2 regions of the Leptothrix cholodnii SP-6 genome follow, and region 2 is predicted to be linked to the other one. Evidence: predicted binding sites of a transcription regulator. Region 2 holds the regulator's gene; the other holds the start of a gene.
The links. Region 2 encodes FliA, which starts transcription of late flagellar genes. Its sites were predicted from a motif close to CTAAAGTTTNNNNNNNNNNNGCCGNTA; they were not measured.
Positions count from the first base shown of each region.

Region 1: fliD (flagellar filament capping protein FliD) is a predicted target of FliA. The motif match lies at 1,285-1,311, and genes of this name have one in related genera.

Region 1 covers NC_010524.1:1,079,835-1,083,241, forward strand. Annotated here, with positions in the region: gene LCHO_RS05030 (flagellin N-terminal helical domain-containing protein) at 1-64, shown strand, start outside; gene LCHO_RS05035 (flagellin domain-containing protein) at 379-1,242, shown strand; gene fliD (flagellar filament capping protein FliD) at 1,382-2,821, shown strand; gene fliS (flagellar export chaperone FliS) at 2,965-3,384, shown strand.
Region 2 covers NC_010524.1:1,721,708-1,725,114, forward strand. Annotated here, with positions in the region: gene flhF (flagellar biosynthesis GTPase FlhF) at 1-573, shown strand, start outside; gene LCHO_RS08080 (protein antiactivator of flagellar biosynthesis) at 596-1,417, shown strand; gene LCHO_RS08085 (RNA polymerase sigma factor FliA) at 1,435-2,151, shown strand; gene LCHO_RS08090 (methyl-accepting chemotaxis protein) at 2,288-3,407, shown strand, end outside.

The sequences.
Region 1 (3,407 bases), 640 kb from region 2:
CGGCAACGCGATGATCGCGCAGGCCAACCAGCTGCCCCAGCAGGTGATGTCGCTGCTGCGCTGACCGACACCGCCCCGGGCCGGCCCGGGGTTGCGGATCCGGCCGCGACCGCGGCCCTCACGACGCCACCACGCGCAAGCGCTGGTGGCGTCGGCCGTTGCGGATCTCGACTTTGCCGGTCTCGGAACTGCCGCCGGTTTTGCCTCTTTCTCGGCGAATTGCCGGGGGGTGGTGCTGCCCACAATCGATCCCACAGAAGTTCACACGTGCTTCTGCCGCACCGGGCGGCGCCCGGCAACGTCACCCCAGTTGCTTGGGGCTGCATCGGCAACACGCCATTGCCGCCATCACGTGGGAATCATTCGGAGTGAATCAGCATGGCCCAGACGATCAACACCAACATGGCATCCCTGAATGCCCAGCGCAACCAGGCGGCCTCGCAGATGTCGCTGGCCACCTCGATGCAGCGCCTGTCTTCGGGCCTGCGTGTCAACAGTGCCAAGGATGACGCCGCCGGCCTGGCGATCGCCGAGCGCATGAACGCGCAGGTCAAGGGCATGAACGTCGCGGTGCGCAACGCCAACGACGGCATCTCGATGGCGCAGACCGCCGAAGGCGGCCTGGGCAAGGCCGCCGATGCCCTGCAGCGCATGCGGGAACTGTCGGTGCAGTCGGCCAACGCGACCAACAGCGACACCGACCGCGATTCGCTCGACAAGGAATTCGGCGAGCTGGCCAAGGAAGTGCAGCGCGTGCTGGGTGGCACCACCTTCAACGGCAAGAACATCCTCGGCGCGAACGCCGGGCAGATGGACTTCCAGGTCGGCGCCAACACCACCACCGACGACACGATCTCGATCACCACCACCGACATGACGACGTCGGCCACCATCACGGCGGTCGCCGGCACCGACAACACGGGCGCCGGCCGGGCCGTGATCGACAGCACCGCGGCGGCCACCATCGGCACGACCATCGACGCCATCGACGACGCACTCGACACGATCAACGCCGAGCGCGCCACGATGGGTGCCTCGCAGTCGCGCTTCGACTCGGTGATCTCGAACCTGCAGGTGTCGGTGGAGAACCAGTCGGCGGCCCGCAGCCGGATCATGGACGCGGACTTCGCCTCGGAAACCGCCAACCTGAGCCGCGCGCAGATCCTGCAGCAGGCCGGCAACGCGATGATCGCGCAGGCCAACCAGCTGCCCCAGCAGGTCATGAAGCTGCTGCAGGGCTGAACCCGGCCGCCGTGGCGGCGGCGGTGCTGCCCATCGGGCTTCCTCAAGTCGGCGCTGCGTGCGTCGATACATCAGTCGTCCGCTGTCGAAAGGCTCCGGGCGACTTTTTTCATCTTTACTTTGATGAGGGGCGAGCATCATGGCCAGCATCAGTTCCGCCGGGATCGGCAGCGGCCTGGACGTCAGTTCGATCGTCACGCAGCTCATGGCGGTGGAGAAATCCCCGCTGCAGCAGATGCAGACGGAGGCCAGCAAGATCCAGAGCAAGCTCAGCGCGTACGGCAAGGTCCAGAGTTACGTGTCGGCGCTGCGCGATGCGGCGCTCAATCTCACCAAGTCGGACACCTGGGGTTCCACCACCGCCAGCTCGGGCGACGCGAGCGTCTTCACCGCCACCACCGCATCCGGGGCCACGGCGGGCAACTACAGCCTGACCGTGCAGCAGATGGCCAGCGCGCAGACGGTGGCGTCGGCGGCCTGGCCGGCCTCGGTGTCGACCGTCGGCTCGGGCGTGCTGCGGCTCGAACTGGGCACCTGGGCGGCCGGGCAGACCGGCTTCACGCCCAAGAGCGGCACCTCCAGCGTCGACGTGACCGTGGCTGCCAGCGACACCCTGGCCGACGTGCGCGACAAGATCAACGCCGCCAAGTCGGGCGTGATGGCGTCGATCGTCAACGACACCTCGGGCTCGCGCCTGGTGCTGCGCTCGAGCGAGACCGGCGCCGAGAACGCGTTCCGCGTCACCGCCACCGATGACGACGGCAACAACACCGACGCCAGCGGCCTGTCCGCGCTGGCGTTCGACCCGTCCGCGGGCGCCAACGCGATGGTGCAGAGCCAGGCGGCGGTCAACGCCCGGGCCACCATCAACGGCCTGAGCGTCAGCTCGGCCAGCAACCTGCTGACCGACGTGGTCGACGGGGTCACGATCAAGCTCGGCAAGGTCAGCAGCACGCCGGTCGACCTGAGCGTGAGCAGCAACACCGAATCGGTCAAGACCGCCGTGACGGCCTTCGCCGACGCCTACAACAACCTGTCGAAGTACCTGGCCGAGCAGACCAAGTACAACGCCGCGGCCAAGTCCGGGGCGACGCTGCAGGGCGATTCGGGCACCAACGCCCTGCGTTCGGCGATGCGCAACATCATCGGCGGCACCAGCGGCGTCACGGGTGCGTTCAATCGCCTGGCCCAGGTCGGGCTCGACCCGCAGTCCGACGGCACGCTCAAGGTCGACAGCACCAAGCTCACCAGCTCGCTGGGCAAGCTGGCCGACCTGAAGGCGCTGTTCGCCAACAAGGACGCCGGCAACGAGGCCAACAACGGCTTTGCCGTCAGCCTGCAGAAGTGGGGTGACTCGCTGCTGAGCTTCGACGGCTCGCTGTCGACCCGCAGCAGCAGCCTGCAGCGGCAGATCGATGCCAACGCGAAGAAGCAGGAAGACTTCAACGAGCGCATGACCGGGGTCGAGGCCCGCATCCGCGCCCAGTACACAGCGCTGGACACGCAGATGGCCAAGCTCAACGGCCTGTCGACCTACATGACCCAGCAGATCACCAACATGAACAAGAGTTCGAGCTGAGATGTCCGGGCCGTGCAGAGCCGGATATGCAGGGCATACAGGCCCCGTTTCAGGGTCTGGCGCAGGTTTCAGGGGCTCAAGTAGCGATACCCGGCGTCGATAACTCAAACAAGCAGTTCACATCACCCCAACAGGATTCAGCCATGTTCAGCCAAGCGTCTTCTTACGGTCGTCCTCAGTTCTCGGCTCACCTCTACCACCAGGTCGGCGTGGAAACCGGTGTGAGTTCGGCCTCGCCGCACGCTTTGACGCTGATGCTCTACGACGGCTTCCTCAATGCCGTCAAGCAGGCCCGCCGCGCACTGGCCGAGGGCCGCACGGAAGACAAGGGCCGCCACGTCCGCCACGCTGGCCGCATCCTCGACGAGGGCCTGAAGGCGGCGCTGAACCTGAAGTTCGGGGGTGAACTGGCTCTCAATCTGCGCGACCTCTACGACTACACCCAGGTGCGCCTGATGCAGGGCCATGCCCGCAACGACGACGCGGCCCTGGCCGAAGCCCAGTCGCTGATCGAACCGCTGCGCGAAGGCTGGGCCGGTATAGCGGCACAGATGCCGCGCTGAGCGCAGAAAACACCGCCGTCCAC
Region 2 (3,407 bases):
CAGCTGCGCGCCTACGGCCGCATCCTCGGCGTGCCGGTGCACACCGCGCACGACCGGGTCGCGCTCGAAGACCTGCTCGACCTGCTGCAGTCTAAGAAGATGGTGCTGATCGACACCGCCGGCCTGGCGCAGCGCGATGCCCGCACCCGCGAACTGCTCGACATGCTGTCGCACCCCTCGATCAAGCGCCTGCTGGTGGTCAACGCCGCCGCGCAGGGCGAGACCATCGAGGACGTGCTGGTGGCCTACAAGGCGACCCAGGCCAAGGGCATCGTGCTCTCCAAGATGGACGAGGCGGTCAAGCTCGGCCCGGCGGTCGACGCGCTGATCCGCCATCGCCTGAAGGTGGTGGCGGTGGCCAACGGCCAGCGCGTGCCCGAAGACTGGCACCGCCTGACCGCGCAGGCGCTGATGCAGCGCGCGCTGCGCACCGCCGGTGCCCAGGCCTGGCGCATGGATGCCAACGACGTCAACCTGCTGTTCGCCTCGCCGCCCGCACCTCAGGCGCCGCGACGCAGCCGCTCGTCGTCGACCCCGACGAACAGCTCGCGCTCATCCGGCGCCGACGCCTGAACCGCACACAGGACGGACCTCCATGTCGAACCCGCCCCCCTTCCCGCCGTTCCGCCGCACCCAGCCGGCCGATCAGGCCGACGGCCTGCGCCGGCTGTTCTCGTCGCGCTCGATCCGTTTCATCCCGGTCGTCTCGAACCCCTTCATCGCCCACGGCGGGGTGCTGATCGAGCGCCTGTGCAGCGCCCTCGAGGCCCTGCAGCTCGACACCCTGCTGGTCGACGCCTCCGAGCGCGGCGGCCCGCCCAAGGAGCTGGCGAACTTCGATCTGTCCGAAGGCATCGAGGTGCTGTCGGACCGGGTCTCGTACCTTGCCGCCCGCGGACTGCCGGTGCGCTGGGTCGACAGCCGCGGCTCGACGCGCGGTTTCCTCGACGCGGTGGTCGACGTGGCGCCGTCCTCGCAGGTGGTGCTGGTGCACGGCAGCGCGGTCGAGCTCGCCCGCCTGTTCGGCCGCGGCGACGAAGGCCTGAGCCGGCCGCGTCCGGTGGTGCTGTGCGACGACCAGCCCGAAGCCATGACCCATGCCTACGCGGCGCTGAAGGTGTTCGCCCAGCGCGCCGACTGGCTCAGCCACGACCTGCTGCTGTGCGCGCCGCCCAAGTCGCCCCGTGCCACCTCGGTGGCCGACCGGCTGTCGCACTGTGTCGACATGTTCCTCGGCGGCGTCCAGCACTGCTGGGTGCAGGTCGACCCCGCCGAGCCGCCCACGGCCGCACCCTCGCGGGCGCTGGTGCAGATGGTCGAGGCCTCTCTGGGCGCTGCCGCGGCGTTTGCCGTCGGCGAAACCGACTACGCCGGCCTGCGCAGCGCCTTGCCTGCGCCTCGCGTGGCGATGACCTGAACGCGGAGCCAACAGCCATGTACACCGCCACCGGACGACCCGACGTCAATTCGCTGCTCAAGCAGTACAGCCCGCTGGTGCGCCGGCTGGCGCATCAGATGATCGCCAAGCTGCCCGCCAACGTCGAGATCGACGACCTGATCCAGGTCGGCATGATCGGCCTGACCGACGCGCTCAGCCGCTTCGACATCGGCCAGGGCGTGATGTTCGAGACCTTCGCCACCCAGCGCATCCGCGGCGCCATGCTCGACGAGCTGCGCGGCTCCGACTGGATGAGCCGCGGCAACCGCAAGCACCAGCGCGACATCGAGGGCGCCGTGCACCGCCTCGAGCAGAAGCTCGGCCGCACGCCGCAGGAAAGCGAGATCGCCAAGGAAATGGGCATCACGCTGCTCGAGTACCAGGACCTGCTCAACCGGGTGCGTGGCACGCAGCTGATCTACCTCGAGGATATGGGCGGCGCCGACGGCGACAACGACTACCTCGACCGCCACGTGGCGGCCGACACCGGCGGCGACCCGCTGGCCCGCCTCAACGACCACCGCATGCGCCAGGCGCTGGTCGATGCCATCAAGAACCTGCCCGAACGCGAGCAGTACGTGATGAGCATGTACTACGAAGAAGACATGAACCTGAAGGAAATCGCCGCCGTGCTGGGCGTGACCGAATCGCGGGTCTGCCAGCTGCACAGCCAGTCGATCGCCCGCCTGCGCGCCAAGCTGCGCACCTGGTGAGCCGGTGTGGCCGCACGGCGTGCCTTCGGCCCGTTCCCTTGACCCGTTCCCTTGACCCGTTCCGGCCGCGCGCCGGGACGCAGACCCACCACTCGGGGTGCCAAGACGCCCACGAGGGCTGAGATGGAGACTGCCGATGTTTGCCTTCCTGCGTGAGCGTGCACCCGCACCCCGGACCGTTCGATCCCATGCCCATGCAGATACCGAGGTCGGCGACCGCCATGCCGTCGACAACGCCCTGGTGCAGCGCCTGGCGAGCCAGGTGTCCCAGATCGGCCGCGACGCCGCGCAGGCGCGTGGTGCGATCGAGGACACCCAGAAGCTGGTCGTCAGCCAGGTCGAGTCGCTGGGCCAGCTCAACCAGCAGCTCGAGCACGTGCAGGGTGCCCAGCTGGCCATCGGTGACGCCACGGCCGCCAGCGTGAAGGCGGTGGCGCATGCCCGCGCGGTGGCGCAGCAGGTGGCCTCCGAGGTGGCCGGCATCGTGTCGGTGCTGCAGCAGGTCTCGACCGCCGCCGCCGACATCACGCAGATCGCCCTGCAGACCCGGCTGGTCGCGTTCAACGCGATGGTCGAGGCCAAGCGGGCGGGCGAGGCCGGACGCGGTTTCGGCGTGGTCGCCGATGCGGTGAAGGACCTGGCCGGCCGCGTCGAGGTGTCGTCCAAGACCATCATGGGCACGCTCACCCAGCTCGACCAGCGCATCGAGGCGTTTTCGCAGGACATCCGGGTCGAACCCGGCGTGGAGCCGACCCGCGGCATCCACCTGGCGTTCGCCCATGTCGAGGCCGGCGTGGTGCGCATCAACGATGCCGCCACCGCCAGCCGCAGCACCTGCGCGGCGGTCAGCGACAAGACCCAGCACCTCGGCCAGGAGATGCAGCACGCCATGGTCAGCCTCGACGCCGCGATGGGCTGCAGCGACCGCTTCCTGAACCTGTCCGAACAGCTGATCGACGAGCTCGCCGGCAGCGGCGCGCAGACCGAGGACACGCCGTTCATCCAGGCCGTGCAGGACGGCGCGGCCCGCATCGCGGCGACCTTCGAGCAGGCGCTGGCCGACGGCCGCATCACGCTGGCCGACCTGTTCGACGACCAGTACCGCCCGATCGCCAACACCCATCCGGCGCAGCACCTGACGCGTCACGTGGCCTTGACCGATCAGCTGCTGCCGCCGATCCAGGAGCCGATGCTCGGCTTCAGCGACAAGGTGGTGTTCTGCATCGCCACCGACCGCAACGGCTACATCGCCACCC